DNA from 3 places in the Allobosea sp. 10N428 genome. Region 1 is predicted to be linked to each of the others. Evidence: predicted binding sites of a transcription regulator. Region 1 holds the regulator's gene; each other region holds the start of a gene.
The links. The regulator PhoB, encoded in region 1, activates phosphate uptake and scavenging genes when phosphate is short. The targets are predictions, from matches to a motif close to TGTCATNNANCTGTCAT.
Positions count from the first base shown of each region.

Region 2: the regulator PhoB is predicted to act here: its motif matches at 1,622-1,638, upstream of AC1DDA_RS01655 (RNA degradosome polyphosphate kinase).
Region 3: the regulator PhoB is predicted to act here: its motif matches at 7,419-7,435, upstream of ugpB (sn-glycerol-3-phosphate ABC transporter substrate-binding protein UgpB).

Region 1 is NZ_JBFTIC010000005.1:166,039-175,556, forward strand. It holds gene argH (argininosuccinate lyase) at 1-29, opposite strand, end outside; gene AC1DDA_RS17215 (LysR family transcriptional regulator) at 126-1,049, shown strand; gene AC1DDA_RS17220 (SpoIIAA family protein) at 1,104-1,490, shown strand; gene AC1DDA_RS17225 (DUF3175 domain-containing protein) at 1,507-1,791, shown strand; gene AC1DDA_RS17230 (hypothetical protein) at 2,047-2,226, opposite strand; gene phoB (phosphate regulon transcriptional regulator PhoB) at 2,333-3,031, opposite strand; gene phoU (phosphate signaling complex protein PhoU) at 3,043-3,762, opposite strand; gene pstB (phosphate ABC transporter ATP-binding protein PstB) at 3,970-4,776, opposite strand; gene pstA (phosphate ABC transporter permease PstA) at 4,816-5,700, opposite strand; gene pstC (phosphate ABC transporter permease subunit PstC) at 5,718-6,692, opposite strand; gene pstS (phosphate ABC transporter substrate-binding protein PstS) at 6,874-7,899, opposite strand; gene AC1DDA_RS17265 (ATP-binding protein) at 8,021-9,067, opposite strand; gene ppk2 (polyphosphate kinase 2) at 9,184-9,518, shown strand, end outside.
Region 2 is NZ_JBFTIC010000001.1:338,339-347,856, reverse strand. It holds gene AC1DDA_RS01665 (AI-2E family transporter) at 1-864, shown strand, start outside; gene AC1DDA_RS01660 (P-loop NTPase family protein) at 872-1,570, shown strand; gene AC1DDA_RS01655 (RNA degradosome polyphosphate kinase) at 1,698-3,893, shown strand; gene ppx (exopolyphosphatase) at 3,829-5,403, shown strand; gene metC (cystathionine beta-lyase) at 5,572-6,762, opposite strand; gene AC1DDA_RS01640 (amino acid ABC transporter substrate-binding protein) at 7,025-8,047, shown strand; gene AC1DDA_RS01635 (amino acid ABC transporter permease) at 8,614-9,518, shown strand, end outside.
Region 3 is NZ_JBFTIC010000007.1:109,627-119,144, forward strand. It holds gene rph (ribonuclease PH) at 1-195, shown strand, start outside; gene rdgB (RdgB/HAM1 family non-canonical purine NTP pyrophosphatase) at 380-1,027, shown strand; gene hemW (radical SAM family heme chaperone HemW) at 1,024-2,223, shown strand; gene AC1DDA_RS20665 (sn-glycerol-3-phosphate import ATP-binding protein UgpC) at 2,381-3,460, opposite strand; gene ugpE (sn-glycerol-3-phosphate ABC transporter permease UgpE) at 3,468-4,316, opposite strand; gene AC1DDA_RS20675 (creatininase family protein) at 4,316-5,065, opposite strand; gene ugpA (sn-glycerol-3-phosphate ABC transporter permease UgpA) at 5,065-5,946, opposite strand; gene ugpB (sn-glycerol-3-phosphate ABC transporter substrate-binding protein UgpB) at 6,020-7,345, opposite strand; gene AC1DDA_RS20690 (fumarylacetoacetate hydrolase family protein) at 7,541-8,719, shown strand; gene AC1DDA_RS20695 (methylated-DNA--[protein]-cysteine S-methyltransferase) at 8,796-9,518, opposite strand, start outside.

The DNA of each region.
Region 1 (9,518 bases):
CCGCCCCACAGGCGGGTCGTCTGGTTCATGATGCTGGCTCCTCCCGTTAGGGAAGAATGGCCTCTTGACCGAAAGCCCGGCAAACGAAACGATCTCCGCAGAGATAGTCTAAAAAGGAATACCCCATGGCCGCGGGCCGGGCTCCTCCGTCATCGACCGCGCTGCGGGCCTTCACCACGGTTGCGCGCCTGGGATCGACCGCTCGCGCCGCGCTGGTCGTCAACCTGACCCAGAGTGCCGTCTCAAAGCAGATCCTGTCGCTGGAGCACCATCTCGGCACCGTGCTGTTCGACCGTAGCCCGCTCGGCCTCAAGCTCACCGAGGCCGGAGCGATTTATCTGCCCTATGCCGAAGCCGCGCTGGAGCAGATGGAGCGAGGCGCCAGGCGCCTCGCCGAGCGCAGCGCCATTGCCCGGCCGATCCGCCTGCACATGATCGCGATCGCCGGTGAGCGCTGGCTGATGGCCCGCTTTCCCGCCTTCGCGGCAGCGCATCCCGGTGTCGACGTCCAGTTCACCAACTATGTGAGCGAGAGCGAGACCGAGGAGCCGGATATCGAGATCTCTCACGGCGTCCCCCCCTGGCCCGACAGGGAGGCCCACTATCTTTTCGGCCGCGATGTCGCCCTCGTCGCCGCGCCCGGCCTCGTCGAGCGCATGGGGGGCTTTCGCCGCCCCGCCGACATTCAGAAGATGACGCTGCTGCAGCACTTCCAGATGCCAACCTTCTGGGCCGAGTTCACCGAGACCCACGACCTGCGCGGCGCGGTGCCTGAGCATACTGTGCGCTACGGCTACTATTCCGTCATCATCAGCGCCGCAGTCGCGGGGTTGGGGGTCGCGCTGACGCCGCGCTGTTACGTGGCGGACGAGTTGGCCTCGGGCGCGCTCGTCAACCCGCTCGGACTCGGCTTCACCAGTGCGACGGGCTGCTGGCTCATCCGCCCGTTGGGCCAGCCGCAACGCCCCGGCCTCGATGAATTCGTCGGGTGGCTGCGCTCCGAAGCCGCGCGGTTCGATGCCGCCACCCGTGGATTCTCAGCCGCCTGATCATCGGGCGAAACTTCCGCTCTTGCCCCGCGTTGTCTGGAGCAAGGAGGAGTCATGTTAACGATCCTGCCCGCCCCGGACCATGTCGGCGCCTACCGCCTGTCGCAGACGCTGACCAGCGACGATCTCGACGGGATCATGGCCGATATCGACGCGAAGCTCGCACGGCACGAGAAAGTCGGCATCCTCGCCGACCTCACCGATTTCACCGATATGACCTTGGCTGCCGCCTGGAAGGATGCGCGCTACAGCCTCGGCAAGCTCTGGGAGCTGCAACGCTTCCCGCGCGAGGCGGTGATCACCGACAGGGGCTGGCTTGCCGCCTTCGTCGACCTGCTCAATCCGGCGATCCCCTTCGTGACTGTTCGCACCTTCAAGCCGGAGGAGTACGAGACCGCATTGACCTGGGCCGGTGACATCGAGGGCGGACCAAACGCCTGACCGACAGGAGGACGCCATGCTCGTCCACAAGCACAGATGGTCGGCCGATATCACAAGCCGGAGCAACGCGCTCGATTTCGAGAAAGCCGTGTTCACGCGTGGCGATCCGCGCCAGATCGCGCGCTCGCTGAAGCGGTCGGCCGAGCACAGCCGCCGGCGCAAATCGGGCCCGTATCGCTCGGCGATGTCGATGCTCACCTTCTACATCAACCGCGCCGGCCGGAAACTGCCGGCCGAGCGCCGCAGGACTCTGGAAGCGGCCAAGCACAGCTTGCGCCGCCTCTTCCACCGAGAGGGCTGAAGCGCCTGCCGTCGCCCTTCAGGGGCTCGACCTGAAGGCCGGTTCTCATGGCGCCTTGCCTCCCTTGCGCGCCGGATCATGCGAGTGGTGGCTGTCGCGTTCGCCGCCGCCACCCGAAACGCGAGCGTGCCGCCGGTCATCGGCAGGTGGTTTGCGGATGTCCGGCGGCTTCTTCGCGTTCTCATGCGATGAGCCGGGGCCGCCGTGCCGGATGGTCTGCGGCGCCTTGGTCGAGGTCGACGTTCGGCAACCTCCTCAACGATCCTGTTGCAGACCCTGATGGGTCGTGTTGATGCGGGTATTGCCCTGCTGGCCCTGCTGATCAGGCTGGCTCGGTCGGCGCTCGCCACCTCTGGCGCTGCGCAGATCGCGCTCGGCATGATCCGGCTCGCCCGGACCCTCGTCGCTTCGATTGGCCGGCGGGATGGGCGGCATCTTGCTCACGACGACCTCCTCTGGCTCGCGTTGATTTCAGGATCAACGCGAGCGGGCGGGCAAGGTTCACGGCAAGTTGCAATGAGGAGCAGAGCTGCAGCGCCGCTCAGCTGCGCGCAAAGGTTTCGTCGAAGGCGTATCCGGCGCCGCGGACTGTCCGCAGCGGATCCTTGGTATTGGCCGGCGTGATCGCCTTGCGCAGCCGGCCCACATGAACGTCGACGGTGCGCTCGTCGATATAGACGTCGCGGCCCCAGACGGCATCGAGGAGCTGAGCGCGCGAATAGACGCGGCCGGGCGCCTGCATCAGGAACTCGAGCAGCCGGAACTCGGTCGGGCCGAGATGCAGCTCGCTGCCGGCACGGCGGACGCGCCGGGTCGTGCGATCGAGTTCGAGATCGCCGGCGGCGAGCAGCCCCGCGACATGGCCCGGCTTGGCGCGGCGCAGCAGCGCCTGTATGCGCGCGATCAGCTCTGGCAACGAAAAGGGCTTCACCACATAATCGTCCGCGCCAGTCGCGAGCCCGCGGACGCGTTCGGTCTCCTCGCCGCGCGCCGTCAGCATGATGATCGGCACGCGTTCGGTGTCGCGTCGCGAACGCAAGCGGCGGCAGAGTTCGATGCCAGAAAGGCCCGGCAGCATCCAGTCGAGCAGCACGAGATCAGGCGTGTGGTCGCGCAGATGCAGTTCAGCGTCATCCCCGCGCGCGACGCTGTCGACCTCGAAACCCTCGGCCTCGAGATTGTAGCGCAGCAGCAGGGTTAGCGGCTCCTCGTCCTCGACGATCAGGATGCGTGCGGCCATGATGATCTGCTTCAGTTCCCGGTGATCGCCTCGACCTCGATATTGGTCGTGTCGAGCTTCGGCCGGTTCACGTCGAGCGAGTCGCCGGTGATGAGATAGTGAATCGTCTCGGCGATGTTGGTGGTGTGGTCGCCGATGCGCTCGATGTTCTTCGCGCAGAACAGGAGATGCGTGCAGAAGGTGATGTTGCGCGGATCCTCCATCATATAGGTCAGGAGCTCGCGGAACAGCGAGGTGTAGAGCGCATCGATCTCGTCGTCGCGGCGCCAGACGTCGAGCGCCTTCTGCTCGTTGCCGGCGGCGTAGGCGTCGAGAACGTCCTTGAGCTGCGCCTGCACCAGGCGGCTGATGTGCTCGAGCCCGACCACGGCGCGGTGCGGCGGCTGGAACTGGCCGGCGATGGCGACGGCGCGCTTGGCGATGTTCTTGGCGAGATCGCCGACGCGCTCGATATCGGCGGCGATGCGGATCGCCGAAATCAGCTCGCGCAGGTCGTTGGCGAGCGGCTGGCGCCGGGCGATGGTCAGTACCGCCTTTTCCTCGACGTCCCGCTGGAGGTTGTCGAGGCGCTGGTCGGCCGTGATGATCTTCTGGGCAAGGCCGGTGTCCCGGCGCACCAGCGCCACGGTCGAATCGCCGAGCATGCGCTCGGCCATGCCGCCCATTTCGGCGAGGCTGCGGCGGATGCCTTCGAGATCGGTATCGTAGGAGCGGACGATGTGGTCGGTCATGGGCGGCGTGTCCTCTAGATCATTAGCGCCGGTGCAGCGTCGTCGTTTTCAGGTCGGCATGCTCGACCCTCAGCCCTCATCCTCAGGAGCAAGCGAAGCTTGCGTCTCGAAGGATGCTCCGGTTGGTTCCGGAGCCTCCTGGACCATCCTTCGAGACGCCGCTCGCGCGGCTCCTCAGGATGAGGGCTGCTGGTTTGAAACCGGTCTTCAGCCGAACCGGCCGGTGACGTAGTCCTGCGTCTGCTTCTTGGCAGGGTTCATGAAGATGGTGTTGGTCGGCGCGAATTCGACGACCTCGCCCAGATACATGAAGGCGGTATACTGCGAGATGCGGGCCGCCTGCTGCATGTTGTGCGTGACGATGGCGATGGTGAAGTCGCTCTTCAGCTGCTCCAGCAGATCCTCGATCTTGCCGGTCGAGATCGGGTCGAGCGCCGAGGTCGGCTCGTCGAACAGGATCACTTCAGGCTTCTGCGCGATGGTGCGCGCGATGCACAGGCGCTGCTGCTGGCCGCCGGAGAGACCCATGCCGGAGCTCTTCAGCTTGTCCTTGACCTCGTCCCAGAGCGCGGCGCGGCGCAGAGCGCCTTCGACGCGGTCGTCGAGCTCGGACTTCGGCGGCTTCTCGTAGAGGCGGATGCCGAAGGCGACGTTGTCGTAGATCGACATCGGGAACGGCGTCGGCTTCTGGAACACCATGCCGACGCGCGAGCGCAGCTCGTTCACATCGACATCGTTCGAGATGATGTTGCGCCCGTCGAGCATGATCTCGCCGGTGGCCTTCTGCTCCGGATAGAGCGAGTAGATCCGGTTGAAGATGCGCAGCAGGGTCGACTTGCCGCAGCCCGACGGGCCGATCAGCGCGGTGACGTGCCGGTCGCGGAAATCGAGATTGATGTTCTTCAGCGCCTTGTGCTCGCCGTAGTAGAAATCGAGGTTCTTCACCGCGATCCGGACGGGCGCCTCGGCATCGAGCGTCTGCGGGGAGAGTTCAAGGGTCGAAAGCATCGACATGGTCCTCAAGGTCGGACGCGACCGGGTTGGATTCAAGTCTTATTTGCCGCCGGCGACAAAGCGGCGGGCAATGATCGAGAGCAGCAGGATCGAGACCGTGATGATCAGCGATCCCGCCCAGGCCAGTTGCTGCCAGTTCTCATAGGGAGCGGAGGCGAACTGGTAGATGGTGACGGGCAGGTTCGAGACGCCGCCGACCAAGGTCGGCGAGAACCAGAAATTGTTGTTCAGCGCGGTGAAGATCAGCGGCGCGGTCTCGCCGGCGATACGGGCGAGAGCCAGCAGGATACCGGTCACCATGCCGGCCTTGGCGGCGCGCCAGGTCACCGAGGTGATGACGACCGACGGCGGGGCGCCGAGGGCCGAGCCGGCTTCGCGCAGCGGGCCGGGCACGAGGTTCAGCATGTCCTCGGTGGTGCGCACGATGACCGGGATCGCGATGATGCCGAGCGCGACGCCGCCGGCCCAGCCGGAATAGCCGCGGAAGGGCTCGACCAGGATCACATAGACGAACAGACCGATCAGGATCGACGGTGCCGACAGCAGGATGTCGTTGATGAAGCGGATCAGGTTCGCGATCTTCGAGCCCTTGCCGTATTCGGCAAGCCAGGTGCCGGCGAGCACGCCGACCGGGGTCGCTACCGCGATCCCGAGAAAGGTCAGCACCACCGAGCCGACGATGGCGTTGGCGAGGCCGCCGCCCTGCGAGCCGGGGCCCGGCGTGACTTCTGTGAAGGTCGCGAGCGAGAGCCCGCCGATGCCCTTCACCAGCAGCATGCCGAGAATCCAGAACAGCACGAAGATGGCGCAGAAGGTGAAGCCCGTGGCGATGATCTTCATCAGCCGGTCGGCTGTGCGGCGGGACTGGCGCACGCGCCCCCAGGGGGTGTGGGGCAGTTCGCGCGGCGTGGAAGCGGTCGTCATGCTCATCTCTCAGGACCTCAGTAGCGCTTCACCCGGGCGACCAGGAGCCGCGCGATGACGAGGACGACGAAGGTGACGAAGAACAGGATGCAGCCCAGCGCGATCAGCGAGTTGAGCTGCAGGCCCATCGCCTCGTTGAACTCGTTGGCGATGCGCGAGGCGATGGTCGAGCCGGGATCGAGGATCGAGGCCGACAGGCGGTTGGCGTTGCCGACGACGAAGGTGACGGCCATCGTCTCGCCGAGGGCGCGGCCGAGGCCGAGCATGATCGCGCCGATGATCGAGACGCCGGCCTGCGGCACCAGCACATGGCGCACGACCTCCCAGGTCGTGGCGCCGATGCCATAGGCGCTCTCGCGCAGGACGGAGGGGATCTGCTCCAGCATGTCGCGGGTGATCGAGGCAATGAAGGGCACGATCATGAAGGCGAGGATGATGCCGGCCGTGAAGATACCGAGACCCGAAGGGGAGCGGGAGTAGAGGACGGTGCCGACGATCGGAATGCCCTCGACGAGGTTCGAGAGCGGGATCTGCACATAGGCCGCGAAGAGCGGCACGAAGACGAACAGGCCCCACATGCCGTAGATGATCGAGGGCACCGCAGCGAGCAGCTCGATCGCGGTGGCGACCGGCTTCTTGAACCAGCCCGGCGCCAGCTGGGTCAGGTAGACCGCGATGCCGAGCGAGAGCGGCACGCCGATCACCAGCGCAATCAGGGCCGTCGAGAGCGTGCCGACGATCGCCGGCCAGGCGCCGTACTGCTCGTTCTGCGTATCCCAGACGCTGGAGGTGATGAAGCCGAGGCCGAACTCGCGGAAGGCCGGCCAGCCGCCGATGATCATCGAGATCATGATACCGGCGAGCAGCACCAGCACGAGCAGCGCCGCGGCGAAGCTCGCATTGCGGAAGAAGAGGTCGAACCCCGCCTTCGGCGCCTTGCGGACGACCGGCCTTGCGCCGGGAACGTTCGTCATATCGGTTGCTGCGGTCATCCGCGGGGGCTCCGGTCTCGTTGCCGGGATTGCCATGGCCGGTCACCCGTCCCGATCAATCCCAGCCCTCATCCTGAGGAGCATCCTGCGGGAGGGCCAGTTGGGGCCGCCCCTCAGGATGAGGGCTTGAAGAGAGCGGCAAGGCGGGACTGGCCCGCCTCGCCTTGTCAGTTGGCAGCGATCAAAAGATCGGCTTGCCGGAAGTGTCGGTCACGCCCTTCCAGGCGCTGCGGACCTGATCCTTCACGTTCGCCGGCAGCGCGACGTAGTCGAGCTCGCTGGCGAGCTTGTCGCCGTTCTTGTAGACCCAGTCGAAGAACTTCAGCGCGGCCTGCGTCTCTTCCGGCTTCTCCGGCTTGGCATAGACCAGGATGAAGGTCGCCGAGGTGATCGGCCAGGCCTGCGCGCCCTTCTGGTTGTTCAGCGAGATGCCGAAGCCGGGCTGTTCCTGCCAATTGGCATTGGCGGCGGCGGCCTGGAAGGCCTTCTCTTCCGGCGCCGGGAAGTTGCCGTCGGCATTCTTCACCAGGGCATGCGAGAGCTTGTTCTGCTTGGCATAGGCATACTCGACATAGCCGATCGAGTTGGCGACCTGCTTGACCGAGGCCGAGACGCCCTCGTTGCCCTTGCCGCCGATGCCGACCGGCCACTGGACCGACTGGTTGGCGCCGATCTTGGACTTCCAGTCAGCCGAGACCTTGGAGAGATAGTCGGTGAACACGAAGGTCGTGCCCGAGCCGTCCGAACGATAGACCGGGTTGATGTTGGCATCCGGCAGGGTGACGCCGGCGTTGAGCGCAACGATCTTCGGGTCGTTCCACTTCTTGATGTCGCCCATGTAGATCTGGGCGATGATGTCACCCGAGAGCTTGAGCTTGCCCGGCTCGACGCCGGCGATGTTCACGGCCGGCACGACGCCGCCCATCACGGTCGGGAACTGGATCAGGCCGTCCTTGGTCAGGTCCTCGCCCTTGAGCGGGGCGTCGGTGGCGCCGAAGGCGACGGTCTTGGCCTTGATCTGGCGGATGCCGCCACCCGAGCCGATCGACTGATAGTTCAGGCCGGTGCCCGTCTCCTTCTTGTAGGCCTCGGCCCACTTCGCATAGATCGGGAAGGGGAAGGTCGCGCCGGCGCCGGTGATGTCGGCAGCCTGGGCGGAACCGGCAATCCCGGCGGCCACGGCCGCCAGAACGAGAATCTTGCGCATGGAGATGTCCTCTCTAGGTCGCTGTTTACAGCGCCCCTGTCAGAACACTTCCTATATGACGGCCGGATGACATGACGTCATGAAAACTGTCACAAAGCGTTGAGGCGGCGTTTCAGCCGCCTCAACGCCGGGCCTCGAAGCGCGGCAGGATCGCCTTGAAGGTCGCCCCCTCGCCCGGCTTGCTTTCGATCGTGAGCCTGCCGCGATGACGCAGAACGATGTGCTTGACGATCGCCAGCCCCAGGCCCGTGCCGCCCGCTTCCCGGCTCGCGGCGGTGTCGACGCGGTAGAAGCGCTCCGTCAGGCGCGGCAGATGCTCCGGCGCAATCCCCGGCCCGTCGTCACGAACATAGAAGCCGGCTTCGTCCTCGCCCGCCTCGACGGCAATCTTCACCTCGCCGCCCTGCTTGCCATATTTGATGGCGTTCTCGACAAGGTTCTCCATCAGCCGCAGCAATTCGTCGCGGTCGCCAGGGACCAGCAGCGGCTCGCGCGGCGTGGTGAGCGTCAGCGTGACCTCGCGCTCGCGCCCCATCAACGTCAGCGAGTCGACGATTTCACGCGCGATCCCGGCAAGATCGACCGGTGTGTCCGGCGCCACATGCGCGCGCTGCTCGATGCGCGAGAGCGAGAGGAGATCGTCGACGAGGCGCGCCATGCGCAGCCCCTGCTCGCGCATGATGCCGAGAAAGCGCTCGCGCGCCCGCTCGTCGTTGCGCGCCGGCCCCTGCAGCGTCTCGACGAAGCCGAGCAGAGAAGCGAGTGGCGTGCGCAGCTCATGGCTGGCATTGGCGACGAAATCGACGCGCATGCGCTCGATCACCCTCTGCTCGCTGAGGTCCTGGAAAGTGAGCAGCGTCGGCCGGCGCCGCCCGCCGCCCAGCGCCGCGACATGGATGCGGAAGGCGCGCTCGAACGGCACACGTTCGACCAGCTCGACGGTGTCGCGTCCGCCCTTATGCGCAACTTGCTCGATCGCATCGTTGAGATCGGGGTCGCGCAGCACCAGCGCCAGGAACTTTCCGACCTCGAGCCCCGGAACGAGCGCGTGCATCGCAGGGCTGAGGGCCTGCGCGATGCCCTGTTCGTCAAGCAGTACGACGGGGGCGCCGAGCGCCTCGATCATGGACCGCATCGTCGCGGGAGAGGTAGTGGCAATGTCGACCATGGAGCGCTCGGAGCCGGCCGGTTCCGCCGGCCAACCCTTCCTGAGCGGAACGAGAAGAGGCGTCAATTCCCTTCCACGCATCAGCCGGCTACGCTTCGCCTGAAGGGGAGGCCGCGATGGCAAAGAAATTCTCAGGTTCAAACCCCAACGGGTCGATCGCGCCGCCTGCCGGCAAGAACGGCAAACCGGCGAAGGCCGCCTCCAAACCCGAAGGCTTCGACATCGAGGCCGACACGCTGCCGGAAGCCATCGTCGACGCCGCCTATCACAGCGGGGACTACCCATACGGCAAGCGAATGAAGCGCAAGCGCTACAATCGTGAGCTCGAGCCGCTTCAGATCGAGCTGCAAAAGCTGACGCGCTGGGCCTCCAGGCAGGGCGAGCGCATCGTCATCGTTTTTGAGGGCCGCGACGGCGCCGGCAAGGGCGGCACAATCGGCCGCTTCACCCA
Region 2 (9,518 bases), on a different contig from region 1:
CGGCAGCTAGCCGGGCTGGTCGACAGGCTGCCTTCCGACGCGGCCAAGCTGCAGGCCCTGGTAATGGAAAAGGGTTTCCCCTGGCTTGAACGCCTCGGCGCCGGGAAGCTGCAACAGGAAGCGCAGAATTCGCTGGGAAACCTCGTCGGCGAGGCGACCAAATGGGTGGGTGGCCTGCTGCAATCGCTCTGGAGCGGCGGCACCGCCATCGTCGGCGTGTTCTCGCTGCTGGTCCTGACGCCGGTCATCGCCTTCTATCTGCTGGTCGATTGGGACCGGATGGTCGCGACCGTCGATAGCTGGCTGCCGCTCGATCACCGCGACACCATTCGCAGCCTGTTGCATGAGATGGATCGCGCCATCGCCGGCTTCCTGCGCGGGCAGGCTCTCGTCTGCCTGCTGCTCGGAACCTTCTATGCGATCGGGCTCAGCATCGTCGGCGTGAATTTCGGCGCGCTGATCGGCATCATCTCGGGCTTCCTGTCCTTCATTCCCTATGTCGGCTCGCTGACCGGGCTCGTGCTCTCGGTCGGTGTGGCGATCGTGCAGTTCTGGCCGGACTGGACCTGGCCGCTGGCAACGCTCGGCGTCTTCCTTGCCGGGCAGTTCCTCGAAGGGAACATCTTCCAGCCGAAATTCGTCGGTGACTCCATCGGCGTGCATCCGGTCTGGCTGATGTTTGCGCTGCTTGCCTTCGGCTCGCTCTTTGGCTTCGTCGGCCTGCTGCTGGCGGTGCCGCTTGCGGCCGTCATCGGCGTGCTCTGCCGCTTCGCGCTGCGGCAATATCTCGCCAGCAACCTCTATCACGGGGTCGGTGCCAGGCGTGCAGCCCGGGCGAAGTCCAGCGCCGACGCCGAACTCTGAAATACGCATGAACGAAGTGCCCCCACGCCCGCGCCAGCTCGCTTTCGACCTGCCGGTCGACAGCCGTCACGGCGTCGAGGATTTCCTGATCGGCCCGTCCAACGAGGCCGCCTACGGCCTGGTCGAGCGCTGGCCGCAATGGCCCGATGCCTGGCTGCGTCTCACCGGGCCCGAAGGTGCCGGCAAGACCCATCTCGCCGCGATCTGGGCCCGCGTCGCCCATGCCTGGACGATTCGGGCCGCGGAGCTGACCGAGGCCAAGGTCCCGCACCTTGTCTCCGGCGGGGCTCTCGTCGTCGAGGATTGCGATGCCGGTCCGCTCGAAGAGGCCGCGCTGTTCCACCTGATGAACGCGATGAAGGCGCGCGACGGACATCTGCTGCTGACCGCGCGCAAGGAACCCGCCTTCTGGGGCCTGCGCGTGCCGGATCTGCTGTCGCGCCTCAGATTGGCGCCGGGGGCCACGATCGAGCCGCCCGATGACGGGTTGCTGCGGGCGCTCCTCGTCAAGCTCTTCATTGATCGCCAGCTCGTGGTTGATACCGCGGTCATCGAGACGCTGGCGCTCAGGATGGAGCGCTCTTTCGCTGCCGCGCGGCAGGTGGTGGACCGTCTCGATCGCGTCGCGCTGGAGCGCGGCCGGCGCGTCACGCGCCCGCTGGCACAGGAGGTGCTGTCGGAATTGTTTCCAGATGAGCCCGGCTGAAAGAGAGCGTGCTTGCCGAACGGCCGTGCCGTCATACGAAATCATGTCGCCCGTCATCGAAACGTCACGCTAGGATGGCTTCAACGGCGCCATGGGCGGAAAGACAATCAGGACACGGGTGAAGCACATGACTCTCGAAGCCGTGACCGTCGAGCCGGAGAAGCTCTCCAGCGAGGCCGACGTTGCGCCGCTGCGTCAGCAGCCCGAGCGCTTCATCAACCGCGAGCTGTCCTGGCTGCAGTTCAACCGCCGAGTCATGGAGGAGGCCTCGAACCGCAGCCACCCGCTGTTGGAGCAGCTGCGTTTCCTCTCCATCTCGGCGAACAATCTCGACGAGTTCTTCATGGTCCGCGTCTCCGGCTTGCGCGAGCAGCTCAAGGCGGGCGTGGTCACGCCGAGCCAGGACGGTCTCACCCCGGCCGAGCAGCTCGTCGCGATCGGCCAGGCGGTTTCGGCCCTTACCGACGACCAGCAGGCGCGCTGGGCGGAACTCCGCCACGATCTGCATGAGAATCGTATCCACCTGCTGCAGCCGGGCGATATCGGCTCGCAGGACAGGATCTGGCTGGAAGACTATTTCCTCAACTACGTCTTCCCGGTGCTGACGCCGCTGGCGATCGATCCGGCGCATCCGTTCCCGTTCATCCCGAATCTCGGCTTCACCGTCGCGCTGGCGCTGGAGCGCAAGAGCGATGGGCGCCAGCTCGACGCGCTGATCCGCGTGCCTGTGAAGATCGACCGCTTCATCGAGCTGCCCGATCTTGCCCGCGAGGGGTTGCATCGCTTCATCACGCTTGAGGACGCGGTTTCGCTGTTCATCAGCAAGCTTTTCCCCGGCTACGAGGTCAAGGGCACCGGCTCCTTCCGCGTCATCCGCGACTCCGATCTCGACATCGAGGAGGAGGCGGAGGACCTCGTCCGCGTCTTCGAGACCATGCTGAAGCAGCGCCGGCTCGGCGTCGTCATCCGGCTCGAGGTCTCGACCGGCATGCCCGACCATCTGCGCCGGCTGATCGTGCGCGAACTCAAGGTCGACGCCGACGAGATCGTCGAGGTCAACGGCATGATCGGCCTGAACGAGCTCTCGCAGCTCGTCGGCGTCGACCGGTCGGACCTGAAGTTCAAGCCCTACAACGCCCGCTTCCCCGAGCGCATCCGGGAACATGGCGGCGACTGCCTCGCTGCGGTCCGCCAGAAGGACCTGCTCGTCCACCACCCCTATGAGAGCTTCGACGTCGTCGTTCAGTTCCTGCAGCAGGCGGCACGCGATCCCAATGTCGTCGCGATCAAGCAGACGCTCTACCGCACCTCGGCGAACTCGCCGATCGTCAAGGCGCTGACGGAAGCCGCAGAGGCCGGCAAGTCCGTGACGGCGCTGGTCGAGCTGAAGGCGCGCTTCGACGAAGAGGCGAACATTCGCTGGGCGAAGGAGATGGAGCGCGCCGGCGTCCAGGTCGTCTATGGCTTCATCGAGCTCAAGACCCATGCCAAGCTCTCGCTCGTCGTTAGGCGGGAAGCCGGCCAGCTCGTCAGCTACTGCCATATCGCGACCGGCAACTACCACCCGATCACGGCCCGCATCTACACCGACGTCTCCTTCTTCACCGCCGATCCGGTGATCGCGCAGGACGTCGCGCGCATCTTCAATTTCATCACCGGCTACGCTGAGCCGGCTGGGTTGGAGCGCATGGCGGTCTCGCCGACAAGCCTCAAGCAGCGCCTGCTCGACGACATCGCCGAGGAAGTCGCCCATGTAAAGGCCGGCCGCAAGGGCGCGATCTGGGGCAAGTGCAATTCGCTGGTCGATCCCGAGATCATCGACGCCCTCTATGACGCCAGCCAGGCCGGCGTTGAGATCGACTTCGTCGTGCGCGGCATCTGCTGCCTGCGGCCGGGCGTGCCCGGCCTGTCGGAGAAGATCCGCGTCAAGTCGATCATCGGCCGCTTCCTCGAGCACACGCGCGTCTACGCCTTCGGCGCTGGGCACGGCATGCCTTCGCCCAAGGCCAAGATCTACATTTCCTCGGCCGATCTGATGCCGCGCAACCTCGACCGCCGGGTCGAGGCGCTGACGCCGATCCTCAATCCGACCGTGCATCAGCAGTTGCTCGATCAGATCATGCTGGCCAACCTGCTCGACAACGAGCAGAGCTGGACGATATTGCCCGATGGCGGCTCGCGCCGCATTGTCCCCGCGCCGAACGAAGAGCCGTTCAACGCGCATAAGTACTTCATGACGAACCCGAGTCTGTCCGGACGTGGAAAATCGCTCTCGAATTCAAGTCCCCGTTCCCTCTCGCGCCGGGGAGGCCGTAAAGCCTGAGCTCCGGCACGCGCCGGGGCGGCTTGCGCTCTCCGACACCATCGCCATCGTCGATATCGGTTCGAACTCGGTCCGTCTCGTCGTCTACGAGATGCTGGCGCGGGCGCCATCGCAGGTCTTCAACGAGAAGGAGATGGCCGGTCTCGGCCGGCAGGTCGCCACGACCGGCCGGTTGGCGGAGGACGCGATCGAGAAGGCGATCCAGGCCCTCGTGCGCTTCCGGATCCTCTGCGAGGCGATGCATGTCGGCGAGCTCCGCGTCATCGCGACCGCCGCCGCGCGCTATGCCGAGAACGGTCCGGAGTTCATCGCCCGCGCCGAGGAGGCGATCGGTCAGCCGATCGAGCTGATCTCGGGCGGCCGTGAGGCGATTCTCTCGGGCCTCGGCGTGATCTCTGGTTTTGATGCCCCCGATGGGGTCGTGGGCGATCTCGGCGGTGGCAGCCTGGAGCTGATCTCCGTCAAGAAGGGAGCCGTCGGGAAGGGTGCCAGCGTCCCGCTCGGCGGCCTGGCTCTGCTTGATCGCTCGAAGGGCTCGATCCGATCAGCCGAGAAGATCGTGAAGGACGAACTCGACAAGCTGCCGCAGCTCGCCGCGATGAAGGGGCGCGATTTCTTCGCCGTCGGCGGCACCTGGCGCGCTTTGGCGACCTTGCACCAGCGCCGTGTGAACTACCCGCTCAACGTGATGCATGGCTACGCGATCCCGCCCAAGGACGCGGCCGACTTCGTCAAGCTGGTCGAGCGGGCCGATGCCTCGGTGCTCGACGCCATCGATTCGGTCTCCTCGGCGCGCCGGCCGCTGCTCGCCTATGGCGCGCTGGTGCTCGACGAACTGATCAAGCGCGGCAAGCCCCGCAGCATCGTCATTTCGGCACAGGGCGTGCGCGAGGGGCTGCTGCACGAGCAGCTCTCGCCGCAGGAACAGACCTCCGATCCGTTGCTGCAGGCCGCGCGCGACTACAATCTGCTGCGTGCGCGCGATCCGCGCCACGCAGCTGATCTCATCGCTTGGGTGGGCGGAATTCTCGAAACGGCGGGGCTCGCGCAAGACGAGCCCTCCGGGCGCCTGATCGAGACCGTCTGCCTGCTTTCCGATATCGGCTGGCGCGCCCATCCCGATTATCGCGGCGAGCAGAGCATGAACGTCATTGCACATGCCTATTTCACCGGCATCGACCATGTCGGCCGGGCCTTCCTGGCGATGGCGATCTTCCATCGCTATGCCGGGCTGAAGGCCAGCTCTCCGGCGGCGGAAGGCCTGAAGACGCTGCTTCAGCCGCCGCTTCTCGCGCGTGCGACGCTGATCGCCGCGATCTTCCGCGTCGCCTATCTCTTGTCGGCGGGGATGGCCGGCATCCTGCCGCGAATTCCGGCAACCTGCGTCGATAACCGCCTGCTTCTGCGCTTCCCGGGCGATCTCGCCTCCTTGTCCAGCGAGCGCGTCGAGGGCCGCCTCAAGCAGCTCGCCAAGCTGCTCGGGCGCGATTTCGAGATCGGCCGGCTCTGAGGCGCCGTCGCGGCGGCTTCAAAACGCATCTTTGTCATTCCGGGGCGCGCCACAGGCGCCAACCCGGAACCCAGGACTGGGTGAGATATAGGTGTTCGGTTGTGAGCCGCGTCCAGGTTCCGGGTTCTTCGCTACGCGAAGCCCCGGAATGACAAGCAGTGCGCCGGTTTACCCAACCGCGCGTAGTCGCGCGAAGCCCGCGTCGAGATCGACTTTCAGGTCTTCGATGTCTTCGAGGCCGATATGGATGCGGATCGTCGGCCCCTTGAAATCGGGCTTGGTCGCGGTCCGATAGTCCTTGCAGTCGAAGGGCAGGACGAGGCTCTCGTAGCCGCCCCAGGAGGCGCCGATGCCGAACAGGGTCAGCCCGTCGAGCATCGCACCGACCGCCTTCATCGAGACGGGCTTCAGCTCGATGGTGAAGAGCGATGAGGCGCCGGTGAAGTCGCGCTTCCAGATCTCGTGCCCCGGCGCACCCGGCAGGGCAGGGTGGAGGACGCGGGCGACCTCGGGGCGCTCGCTCAGCCATTCGGCCATGGCGATGCCGGCCGGCATCTGCTCTTTCAGGCGTACGGCCATGGTCCGCATGCCGCGCAGCGTCAGGAACGCGTCTTCCGGCGCGACGATCAGCCCGAGCTGATTCCAGGCTGCGCGCAGCTTCTTGAACAGGTCCGGCGTCCGCGCCGAGACGGTGCCGATCAGCACGTCGGAATGCGCCGCATAATATTTGGTGCCGGCCTGCACCGAGTAGTCGACACCGAATTTATGGGCATCGAAGAAGAGCGGCGTCGCCCAGGTATTGTCCATCGCGACCAGGATGTCGCGTGCCTGTGCCGCCGCGACGATGGCCGGGATGTCCTGCATCTCGAAGGTCTGGGAGCCCGGCGCCTCGGTCCAGACGGCCTTGGTGTTCGACTTGAAGAGCTTGGCGATGTCGCCGCCGATCAGCGGGTCGTAATAGCTGACCTCGACGCCCATGCGCTTGAGGAACGTGTCGCAGAAGATGCGTGTCGGACGGTAGACGCTGTCCGTGACCAGCACATGGTCTCCGGCAGAGAGCATAGTCAGGAAGGCGAGCGTGCAGGCCATCAGCCCTGAGGGTGTGACGACCACGCCTGAGCCGCCCTCGATCGTGTTGGCCGCGGCCATGAACGCGTCGAGCGTCGGGTTGCCGTCCGTGCCGTAGGTGTAGCGCGCCTTGCGGACCAGGAAGTCCTCGGTGTTCGGGTAGACGACCGTCGAGCCTCGTACGATAGGCGGATTGACAAAGCCGTAGCTATCGCCCGGGTCGCGTCCGGCCAGCACGAGGCGTGTCCGCTCGCCAAGGCGCGCAAATTCAGGCGAAGACAGCTTTTTCATGGAAACAGCGGGTCTCAAAGGCAGGAAAATGCAGTCGGGCTTGACCACACCCCCCAAACTCGCATGTGATGTATGCGGCGAACAAGGGGCGCCGGGGGCGGATGGCGGTTGCTTGACGCTCATGGGTCGCTCTGGCAATCGACTCGGCAACGGGGGCGTCGCGCAATCGCAAGATGAATCGAGCAGCGAAAATGCTGCCGGCGGCGAGACCAGGATGGCGTTCGGCGCGAGCCGGAAACGTGGCTTCAATGGGAGATTACCGATGAAAAAGTTTCTAGCAGCCGCCCTCGCGGCAGGAATCGGCTTGGCGATTTCCGCGACCGCGGCTTCGGCCCAGGCGACGCTCGCGCAGGTCAAGCAGCGCGGTATCCTGAATTGCGGCTCGAACACGGGCCTCGCGGGCTTCGGCGTTCCCGATGCGCAGGGCACTTGGAAGGGGCTCGACGTCGATCTCTGCCGCGCCATCGCGGCGACGATCTTCAACGACCCTAACAAGGTGAAGTTCATCCCGCTTTCGGCCAAGGACCGCTTCACCGCTCTCCAGTCGGGCGAGATTGACGTGCTCGTGCGCAACTCGACCTGGACGATGACGCGCGATGCCTCGCTCGGCCTGCTCTTCACCGGCGTCAACTACTATGACGGCCAGGGCTTCATGGTCCGCAAGAAGCTCGGCGTGAACTCGGCTCTGCAGCTCTCGGGCGCTTCGGTCTGCACCCAGCAGGGCACCACCACCGAGCTCAACCTCGCCGACTATTTCCGCGCCAACAACCTGAAATACGAGGTCGTGGCCTTCGCGAGCTCTGACGAGACGGTCAAGGCCTATGACGCTGGCCGCTGCGACGCCTTCACCACCGACGCCTCGGGCCTCTATGCCGAGCGCCTGAAGCTCACCAATCCGGACGACCACATCGTCCTGCCGGAGATCATCTCCAAGGAGCCGCTCGGCCCGTCCGTCCGCAATAACGACCCGCAGTGGTTCAACCTGGTGAAGTGGGTCCACTTCGCCATGCTGAACGCCGAAGAGCTCGGCGTCACCCAGGCGAATGTCGACCAGCAGCTCAAGGCCGACAATCCGGAGATCAAGCGCCTGCTCGGCACCGAGGGCAAGTTCGGCGAGCAGGTCGGCCTGACGCCGGATTGGGTCGTGCGCATCGTCAAGCACGTCGGCAATTACGGCGAATCGTTCGAGCGCAACGTCGGCCAGGGTTCGCTGCTCAAGATCGCCCGCGGTCAGAACGCGCTCTGGACCAAGGGCGGCCTGCAATACGCTCCGCCGGTTCGCTGATGCATTCGCGGGGCGCCGGGTAGACCGGCGCCCCGTTTTGTCTTGCGGCCTGCGAGCGGCCGCCTCCGCGCCGTGAGCCGCTCTCGAAGCGTTTCGCGGCGTTCCTGTCTCGGCCGTGACAGGGGGCGAATCTGCAGTTTGCCAGGCACTGCCTCGCGTTGACGGGATTGTTCGTTGACGAGGCGATGTCGGGCGCGCACAGATTCCAAAACCGCGCGTGACGGAACGAAGCGCGGTTGGTCCGGGATTTGCTGTTCGGGTTTTTGCTTCAGCAGGGCTTGCCGTGCCGGCATTTGCTGCTCAAGATTTATTCAATCGGGGAGAGCGGGACGAACCCGCTCCGAACAGGGGAACGGCATGAAGACAGAAGGCACCACTGTCGCCGCAGCGGCAGCTATCGGCGTCGGCATCGCGTCGGGCGCGTGAAAGACGGCGGGGCTCGCAGGGCGCGCCCTTCCAGCAAGCAGCTCACAGAATAAGCGGCACGGGCAACAAGACGACCTCGGCGCAACCGCATAGCCGCAGGATCGCCGGCCGTCACAAGCGAAGCAAAAGGGGCGTGACAAGTGTCGAGCATTCCCGACCAAACGGTATCACCCGGCAAGGCGTCGTTGTTCTACGACCCCAGGATCCGCGGCTACGTCTATCAGATCGTGCTGGTAGGACTTGTCGGCTTCCTCATCTGGTCCGCCGCATCCAACGCCATCGAGAACCTGCGTGCTCAGAAGATCGCCTCGGGCTTCGGCTTCTGGCACAACGCCGCCGGCTTCGACATCAACCAGAAGCTGATCCCGTTCTCGGCCCAGGGCGGCTCGACCTATGGTCAGGCCTTCCTCGTCGGCCTGCTCAACACGCTGCTCGTTGCCGCCCTCGGCATCGTCTTCGCCACCATCATCGGTTTCGCCGTCGGCGTTGCGCGGCTCTCGAACAACTGGGTCATCGCGAAGCTGGCGATGATCTATGTTGAGGTCATCCGCAACATCCCGCTGCTGCTCCAGCTCTTCTTCTGGTACAATGCGGTTCTGAAGCCCCTGCCGGATGCCCGCAACTCGATCGCGCTGCCGGGCAGCATCTATCTCAACAATCGCGGCATCATCCTGCCCAGCCCGCAATTTGCGCCGGCCTTCGAGGCTGTCGTCATTGCCTTCATTGTCGCCGTCGTCGCGGCCATTGCGTTCTTCATCTGGGCGCGCGGGCAGCAGGCCAAAACCGGCAAGCAGTATCACAACGGCTGGGTCGCGCTGGGCCTGGTCATCGGCGTGCCTCTCCTGGTTTTCTTCGCGGTCGGACGACCGCTGTCGTTCGATCTTCCGCAGCAGGGTCGGTTCAACCTCACCGGCGGCATGCAGATCTTCCCGGAATTCGTTGCGCTGCTGATCGGCCTGTCGACCTATACCGGCGGCTTCATCGCCGAGGTCGTACGCGCCGGCATCCTGGCGGTTTCGAAGGGGCAGTCCGAGGCGGCGCACGC
Region 3 (9,518 bases), on a different contig from region 1:
GATCTCGACTATGTCGAGGATTCCGGCGCGCAGACCGATGCGAATTTCGTCATCACCGGCGCAGGCGGCCTCGTCGAGGTGCAGGGCACGGCAGAAGGCGCGCCCTTCTCGGAGGATGAGCTGCTCGCGCTGCTCAAGCTCGCCAAGGGCGGCGTTTCCAAGCTCGTCGCACTGCAGAAGGCGGCGGTGGCTTAAGGTAGTCCGCTATGTCCGCACTGGAAATTGCGGTCGGAGCTACGATTGCTGTGATCGTAGTGGCCACGGTGATCGTGACCAGCCTTCGCCTAACTTCCAGCCACAAGGCACGCAGACAATCCTTCGAAGCCCCCGATCGAGGCTATCAGCCTCCGAATGATGACGGAGGACATGCAGTATGAACATCAGCCAAAACCGCCTCCTCACCGGCAAGGTCGTGATCGCGACCCATAACCAGGGCAAGCTGCGCGAGATGCGCCAGTTGCTGGCGCCTTACGGCATCGAACTGGTCTCGGCAGGCGAACTCGACCTGCCCGAGCCGGTCGAGGACGGCATGATGTTTTCCGAGAACGCGGCGATCAAGGCGGTCGCGGCAACGAAGGCGAGCGGCCTACCCGCTCTCTCGGACGATTCCGGCGTCTGCATCGATGCGCTCGACGGCGCGCCCGGCCTGTTCTCGGCCAACTGGGCCGGACCGGGCAAGGATTTCGCCCCGGCGATCGCCCGCGTGCAGGTGGAATTGGCCAAGCGCGGCGCGCACACGCCCGACAAGCGAAAGGCGCATTTCGTCTCGGCGCTGGTCATCGCCTGGCCGGACGGCCATCAGGAATTGTTCGAGGGGCGCGTCTTCGGCACGGTCACTCATGAGATCCGTGGCGCGGGCGGCTTCGGCTACGACCCGATCTTCCTCCCCGATGGCCAGGGCAAGACTTTCGGCGAGATGACGGCGGACGAGAAGCACGGCATCCCGGCCGATGGCTCGCCCGGCCTGTCGCATCGGGCGCGCGCGTTCCATGTGCTTGCCGCCGCGTGTCTGAGGAAACCGGCGTGAGCGCGGCGGCCGCCCTGTCGGAGCGGCCCACCGCCTCGCATCCGACTGCGGATGCGGGCTTTGCCGTCTATGTGCATTGGCCATTCTGCCTGGCCAAATGCCCCTATTGCGACTTCAACTCGCATGTACGCCTGCAGCCGCCGGATCAGGCCCGGTACATCGCCGCCTTCCGCCGTGAGATCGCGCATCGCGCCGCGCTGGCGCCGGGCCGCACGGTCTCCTCGATTTTCTTCGGCGGCGGCACGCCCTCGCTGATGGAGGGCCGCACGGTCGGGGCGATCCTCGACGCGATCGGCGAGCACTGGACGGTCGATCCGAATTGCGAGGTGACGCTGGAGGCTAACCCGACCAGCGTCGAGGCCGGCCGCTTCCGTGACTTCCGGGCGGCAGGCGTCAACCGCGTCTCGCTCGGGGTGCAGGCGCTGAACGATGCCGACCTCAAGGCGCTCGGCCGAATGCATTCGGCCGAGGAAGCGCTGGCGGCCGTCGCGATCGCACGCAAGTATTTCGAGCGCTATTCCTTCGATCTGATCTATGCCCGCTCGCCCGCCCAGACGCCGGCACTCTGGCGCGCCGAGCTGGAACTGGCGATCAGCCACGCAGCCGAGCATCTCTCGCTCTACCAGCTCACCATCGAGCCCGGCACCGCCTTCGAGCGGCTGTTCCGGGCCGGCAAGCTCGCCATCCCCGACCATGATGCGGGTGCGGCGCTCTACGAGACAACGCAGGAGATCACGGCCAAGCACGGCCTGCCGGTCTACGAGATCTCCAACCACGCCCGGCCGGGCGCGGAATGCCGCCACAATCTTGTCTACTGGCACTATGGCGAATATGCCGGCGTCGGCCCCGGCGCCCATGGCAGGCTGGTGACGGCGCAGGGGCGCATGGCGCATTCGACCGAGAAGCGGCCGGAAATCTGGCTGGAACGGGTCGAGGCCGAGGGTCACGCCCTCGTCGAAGACGAGCGCCTGAGCGAGGAATCGCAGGGCGACGAATATCTGCTGATGGGCCTACGTCTGGTCGAAGGTATCGATCCCGCAGTGTTCAAGGCGCTCGCAGGCCGCGAGCTCAATGCCAAGCGCATCGCCAGCCTGATCGAGGAGAAGCTGCTGATGCATAGGCAGGGCGGCAGGCTTGCGGCGACGCCGGACGGCGCGCTGCTACTCGATGCGCTGGTGGCCGATCTGGCGGCTTGAGGGTCGCCGTCGTTCGCGGGCGTCACCGCCGTCATGCTCGCCCTTGTGGCGAGCATCCAGGTCCTGAGCACGAGCCTCGTCCAGCGAAGACGTGGATGGTCGGGACAAGCCCGACCATGACGAGGTACCAGCGCCTGCGGCTTCCGCAGCGCCCCGCTCAGTCCTTCCCCAGCCGCGCGCCCGTCTTCGGGTCGAAGACATGGACCTTGGCGGGATCGACCGTGATCCAGAGCCGGCCCTCCTGAGCGGGAACGTCGCCGGTCGCCGCCTGCATCACAAAGGGCTGGCCGGAGAGCTTGCCGTGGAAGAGCTGGGTCGCGCCGAGTTCCTCGATGAACTCGACATCGAAGGGCAGCGAGCCGGCATCGTCATCGGAGACGATCTCGACATCCTCCGGCCTCAGGCCGACCTCGACCGGCATCTGGGGCGGCAGATCCTCGCGCAGGTCGTGCGCCTGCAACACGGTGTCGCCGAGCGCAACGATGCCGTGGCCGTCGACCACGCCCGGCAGGATGTTCATCGGTGGCGAGCCGATGAAGGTCGCGACGAATTTGCTCGCCGGCTTGCGGTAGACCTCGGCGGGCAGGCCGATCTGCTCGACCTGGCCGGCATTCATCACCACGAGCTTGTCGGAGAGCGTCATCGCCTCGACCTGATCATGCGTGACGTAGATCGCGGTGACGCCGAGCGCGCGCTGCAGCTTCTTGATCTCGACGCGCATCTGGACGCGCAGCTTGGCGTCGAGGTTCGAGAGCGGCTCGTCGAACAGGAAGACCTGCGGCTTGCGCACGATGGCGCGGCCCATGGCGACGCGCTGGCGCTGACCGCCGGAAAGCTGGCGCGGCCGGCGCTCCAGGAAGGGCTCGATCGCGAGGATGCGCGCAGCTTCCTTCACGCGCTTGTCGATCTCGTCCTTCGGCGTGCCGCGGTTGCGCAGGCCGTAGGCCATGTTGTCGTAGATGTTCATATGCGGGTAGAGCGCATAGTTCTGGAACACCATGGCGATGTCGCGGTCGGCCGGCTCGATCTGGTTGACGACGCGTTCGCCGATCGCGACCTCGCCGGACGAGATCGTCTCGAGACCGGCGACCATGCGCAGCAGCGTGGACTTGCCGCAGCCGGAGGGGCCGACGAGCACGCAGAAGCCGCCGTCGGGAATGTCGAAGGAGACGCCCTTCACGGCCTCGACGCCGCCGGCATAGACCTTTTTGACGTTGCTGAGAGTGACCTGGGCCATTCGCGGATTACTTCTCGGTTTCGACCAGGCCCTTCACGAAGAGCCTCTGCATGGCGATGACGACGAGGACGGGCGGCAGCATCGCGAGCATGGCCGTGGCCATGGCGAGCTGCCATTCGGTCAGCGCGTCGGCGGTGACGATCATCTTCTTGATGGCGATGACGATGGTCTGCATCGAGTCCTTGGTCGTCACCAGAAGCGGCCAGAGATACTGGTTCCAGCCATAGATGAACTGGATCACGAACAGCGCCGCGATCGTGGTGATCGAGAGTGGCAGTAGCGTGTCCTTGAAGAACTTGAAGGGGCCGGCACCGTCGATCTTGGAGGCTTCGAGCAGCTCATCCGGGATCGTCATGAAGAACTGGCGGAAGAGCAACGTGCCCGTCGCGGAGGCAATGAGCGGGACGGCGAGACCCTGATAGGTGTCGAGCATCCGCAGGTCCGAGACGATCTTGAACGTCGGGAAGATACGGACCTCGACCGGGAGCATCAGCGTGATGAAGATGATCCAGAAGGCGGCCATGCGGAACGGAAAGCGGTAATAGACAACCGCATAGGCCGAGAGCACGGAGATGAAGATCTTACCCAGCGCGATCGCCATCGCCATGATGAAGGAGTTCAGCATCATGTGGATCACCGGCTCGCGCGTCGTGCTCGACGTGCCGATGAAGAGGATGCGGTTGTAGTTCTCCAGGAAATACGGGCCGGGATAGAGCGGCATCTGGCCGTTGATCACGGTCGAGGCATCCCAGGTCGAGGCGACGAAGGTCAGCCAGACCGGGAAGGCGACGATCAGCACGCCGATCGTCAGGATGACATAGGCGATGATGTCGCCCAGGCGGCGGTCCTCGACCATCAGATCCCCTTCCCCATCTCGCGCAGCAGGCCGGCCAGCGCTTCCGCGCAGGCATCGAGACAGGCTTGACCTTTTTCAGCCGTCGCGCGGCGTGCATCGCCGATCACGCCGGTTTCGGTCATGTCCCGGAAGGAACGGTGGCGAGAAACCTCCGGGCGTCCAGACGACCCACCCCGCGCACCGAACGCTTCCGACAGGCGCGGCTCGCGAACGCAGCCCGGCGCCAGCACCATCATCATCGAGGTCTCGACCTCGCAAGCGTGCTGCACACCCTTCTGGTCCTCGAGCAGCGCCGGGAGCGCGGCCTCGGCCAGCAGGAAATAGGTGGTCGCCTCGACATGCAGCCGCGTCTCACGGGCGAAGTCGGGCAGAAAGGCGGTCAGCGCGGCGATGTTGCCGCCATGGCCGTTGACGATCAGCACGCGGTGGAAACCGTGGCGCTCGATGCTCTTCAGGAGCGAGAGCAGCACTGCCCGATAGGTCGGGATATCGAAGGTGAAGGTTCCGCCGAAGGCCATGTGATGCTCGGCCATGCCGCACCACAGCGTCGGCGCGACGACGACGTCGACATCATCAGCACGCTCAGCCGCGGCCTTGCAGACGCCGCTGCAAAGGATGGTGTCGACGCCGACGGGAAGATGCGGCCCGTGCTGCTCGATCGAGGCGACGGGAAGAACGACGATCGCGTCCTTCGCCGCCTTGGCGCGCAGCTCCTCGGCGGTTAGGTCCATCCAGAGCACGGACGCCATCAGTAGCTCACCTTGCGCTCGATGAAGCGGAACTGGATCGCGGTCATTCCGATGACCATGATCAGCAGGATCACCGACTGCGCCGCCGAGCCGCCGAGATTGGAGCCGCCCTTGCCGTCGGAGAAAACCTTGTAGACCAGCGTCTCGGTCGCGCCCGAAGGCCCGCCGCCGGTGACGGTGTCGATGATGCCGAAGGTGTCGAAGAAGACGTAGACGATGTTGACGACGAGCAGGAAGAAGGTCGTCGGCGAGAGCAACGGGAAGACGATGGTCCAGAAGCGACGCATCGGCCGGGCACCGTCGATGACGGCAGCCTCGATCACGCTCTTCGGGATCGACTGCAGGCCGGCGAGAAAGAACAGGAAATTATAGCTGATCTGCTTCCAGGTCGCCGCGAGGATGACGAGCAGCATGGCGTGATTGCCGTTGAGCCGCGGGTTCCAGGGAATGCCGAGCGATTGCAGACCCCGTGCGAGCATGCCCAGCGAGGGATCGAACATGAAGATCCAGAGAACGCCGGCAATGGCGGGCGCCACCGCATAGGGCCAAATCAGCAGGGTCTTGTAGATTTCAGCGCCGCGGATCTGCCGGTCTGCCATCACCGCGAAGAGCAGCGCGATCGACAGCGAGAACACGCAGACGAAGGTCGAGAAGATGACAGTGTTGATGAAGGCCTTGAGATAGCCGGGATCGGCGAACAGCAGCTGGTAGTTCTCGAACCAGACGAACTCGGTCGAAGTGCCGAAGGCGTCTTCGAGCAGGAAGCTCTGCCAGACCGCCTGGCTCGCCGGCCAATAGAAGAACACGACGGTGATCGCGAGCTGCGGCAGCAGCAGCAGGAAGGGGATGGTCAGCCCCCGGAAGTACGCGTTCTTCTGCATCGGCTTCCTTGAACAAGACGGCCATCCCGGACGGATTTGTCCGGGATGGCCTGAAGATGCAAGGGCTATCCGCTCAGCGCGAGGCTGTCCGCTCGAACTGGCGCAGCATCTGGTTGCCGCGCTCGGCCGCCGCGTCCAGCGCCGCCTGCGGCGATTTCTGGCCGTTCAGCGCCGCTTCCAGCTCCTCCGACCAGATGTCGCGGATCTGGACGAGGCTGCCGTAACGCAGGCCCTTCGAGTTGTCGGTCGGGGTCTTGTTGGTCAGCTCGAGGATCGGGGTCTCGAGATAGGGCTTGTCCTTGTAGAAGCCCGACGCCTTGACCTTCTCATAGGCGGCCTTGGTGATCGGCAGATAGCCGGACTCGGTGTGCAGCTTTACCTGACGATCGACATCCGAGAGGAAGGTGAAGAACTTGGCGACGCCCTTGTATTCGTCAGCCTTCTTGCCACCCATCACCCACAGCGAGGCGCCGCCGATGATCGAGTTCTGCGGCGCGCCCTGCACATCGGGATAATACGGCATCGGCGCGTTGCCCCAGTCGAACTTGGCGTTCGCCTTGACGTTGCCAAAGAAGCCCGAGGAGGTCAGGAAGATCGGGCATTCGCCCGAGGTGAAGCGGCCCTCGCCATTGTTGGTGCGGCCGGAGTAGTCGTAGGTCTTGTCCTTCTGCAGCTCGACCAGATTGGTCCAGTGCTTGAGGAAAACCGGGCTCTTGTTGAAGTTCAGCACGGCGTCGAAGCCGGCCATGCCGTTGACCTTGGTCGAGAGCGGGATGTTATGCCAGGCGCCGAACTGCTCGATATTGGCCCAGGTCGCCCAAGCGTTCGAGACGGCGCACTTGTCGTAGCCGGCGGCCTTCAGCTTCTTGGCGGCCTCGAAGGTCTCGGGCCAGGTCTTCGGCGGCTTCGCCGGGTCGAGGCCCGCCTTCTTGAAGGCGTCCTTGTTGTACCACATCACCATCGAGGACGAGTTGAACGGCATCGAGAGCATGTCGCCCTTAGCCGTCGAATAATAGCCGGTGATGGCGGGGAGATAGGCGTTCGGATCGAACTTCTCGCCGGCTTCCTTCATCACCTCATGAACCGGCTTGATCGCGCCCTTCGCCGACATCATCGTGCCGGTGCCGACCTCGAAGACCTGCAGGATGTGCGGCGCCTGGCCAGCGCGGAAAGCGGCGATGCCGGCGTTCAGCGTGTCGGGATAGGAGCCCTTGTAGACGGGAACGACCTTGTAGTCCTTCTGCGAGGCGTTGAAGTCCTCGGCGAGCTTGACGACCACGTCGTTGTTGGCGCCCGTCAGGGCATGCCACCACTGGATCTCGGTCTGCGCCAGAGCCGGCGAAGCGCCGGCGAGCGCAAAGGCGGCGACCGACATCAGGATGCGCGATTTGATGCTCATGGAGTGTCTCCCTTCCGCGGGCGGCCGCCGCCGCGGTTCTTGTCGTTGGTGCGCAAGCTAGCATGAAGCGCAGGCGACAGTTCAATGACAAAACGACGACAGTTTTTGCAAGGCACTTATGGCCGCGGCCGGCTTGCGCATTCACGCATAAACGGCTGATCTGCGCGTCCTGCCTCGCCTTTTCCGGACCGCATCATGACGAGCCTCGTCCTTTCCGCCTCGACAACCCTGCCACAGGATGCCGGCGGCGCCGCGCTGGCCGGCCGCGTCTGGCGGCCCGATCTCGGCGGCCCGGCAGTGGTCACGCTGCGCGACGGACAGCTCGTCGACATCACAGCCGAATTCCCGACCAGCCGCGACCTCTGCGAGAGCGCCGATCCGGCGGCCGCGCTGCGCACCGCGAAAGGCGAAGGTCTGGGCTCGCTCGCCGACATCCTGGCCAATACGCCCGTCGACGACCGCGATCCGAAGCGCCCCTGGCTGCTCTCGCCGCTCGACCTGCAGGCGGTGAAGGCGGCCGGCGTCACCTTCGCCGTCTCGATGCTGGAACGCGTCATCGAGGAGAAGGCGCGCGGCAACCCGGCCGCCGCCGCGACGATCCGCACGGAGATCGGAAAACTGATCGGCGACGACCTTTCCAAGCTGAAGCCCGGCTCGCCCGAGGCGATGCATCTCAAGGAGGTGCTGATCAAGCAGGGGGCATGGAGCCAGTATCTCGAAGTCGGCATCGGGCCGGACGCCGAGATCTTCACCAAGGCGCCGGCGATGTCGACGGTCGGCACAGGCGCCGATGCCGGCCTGCATCCGGCGTCGAGCTGGAACAACCCGGAGCCCGAAATCGTCCTGATCGTCGCCTCGGACGGGCGCATCGTCGGCGCCACGCTCGGCAACGACGTCAATCTGCGCGATGTCGAGGGCCGCTCGGCCCTGCTGCTCGGCAAGGCCAAGGACAACAACGCGGCGGCAGCCGTCGGCCCCTTCATCCGCTTCTTCGACGCCGGCTTCACGCTCGATCACATCCGCAAGACGACCGTGACCCTGACGGTGGAGGGCGAGGACGGCTTCACGCTGGAGGGCTCGTCCTCGATCGCCAAGATCAGCCGCGACCCGGCCGATCTCGCGGCACAGATGATCGGCCCGCATCACCAGTACCCGGACGGGGCGGCGCTCTATCTCGGCACCATGTTCGCGCCGATCAAGGATCGCGACGCACCGGGCGGCGGTTTCACCCATAAATACGGGGACATCGTCACCATCGCCGCGCCCGAGCTCGGCAGCCTCGTCAACCGCATGAAGCGCACCGACGCCTGCGAGCCCTGGACCTTCGGCGCCTCGCATCTGATGCGCCACCTCGCGAAGCGCGGGCTGCTTTAGGCGGAGCAGGCAAAGAGCGCGGGCGGATCGCGCTCGCGCTCTTCTGGGACATGTATCTCCGAAGTAGGCAGCAAGCTCAGCCAGTGATCGCCTGACCCGCCTCCCAGCCGAGGATGGCGCGCTTGCGCGTCAGGCCCCAGTGATAGCCGGTGAGGGCACCCGACTTGCCGATGACGCGGTGGCAGGGCACCACGAAGGAGATCGGGTTCTTGCCTACCGCCATGCCGACGGCGCGCGCGGCACTGGGCTTGCCGATATGGCTGGCGACGTCGCCATAGGTCGTGGCGCAGCCGACCGGGATCCGGAGCAGAGTCTCCCAGACCCGGACCTCGAAATCCGTGCCGATCAGCACGACGCGCAAGGGCGTCTCGGGCGTCCAGGCCTTGGGTTCGAAGATACGGGCGGCATAGGGTGCCGTCAGCACCGGATCGTAGTGATAACCGGCATGCGGCCAGCGACGCATCATGTCGGCCAGAGCCTCGGCGCGCCCGCCGACGACCTTGCCGCCGTCGACGCTGTTGGAGACCCAGCCCAGCCCGGCGAGACCGCGATCCGTGACCACGATCAGCGCCTCACCGAAGGGAGAGGCATGGAAGCCGTAGGAGAGCTTCAGCCCCTCGCCGCCGAGCTTCCATTCGCCGGGCGACATCGCCTCATGCGTGACGAAGAGGTCGTGCAGCCGGCCGGGGCCGGAAAGCCCGACTTCAAGCGCGGTGTCGAGGATGCTGGCCGAAGAGGCCAGCAGGCCCTTGGCGTGGTCGAGCGTGATCGCCTGCAGGAAGGCCTTGGGCGTCAGGCC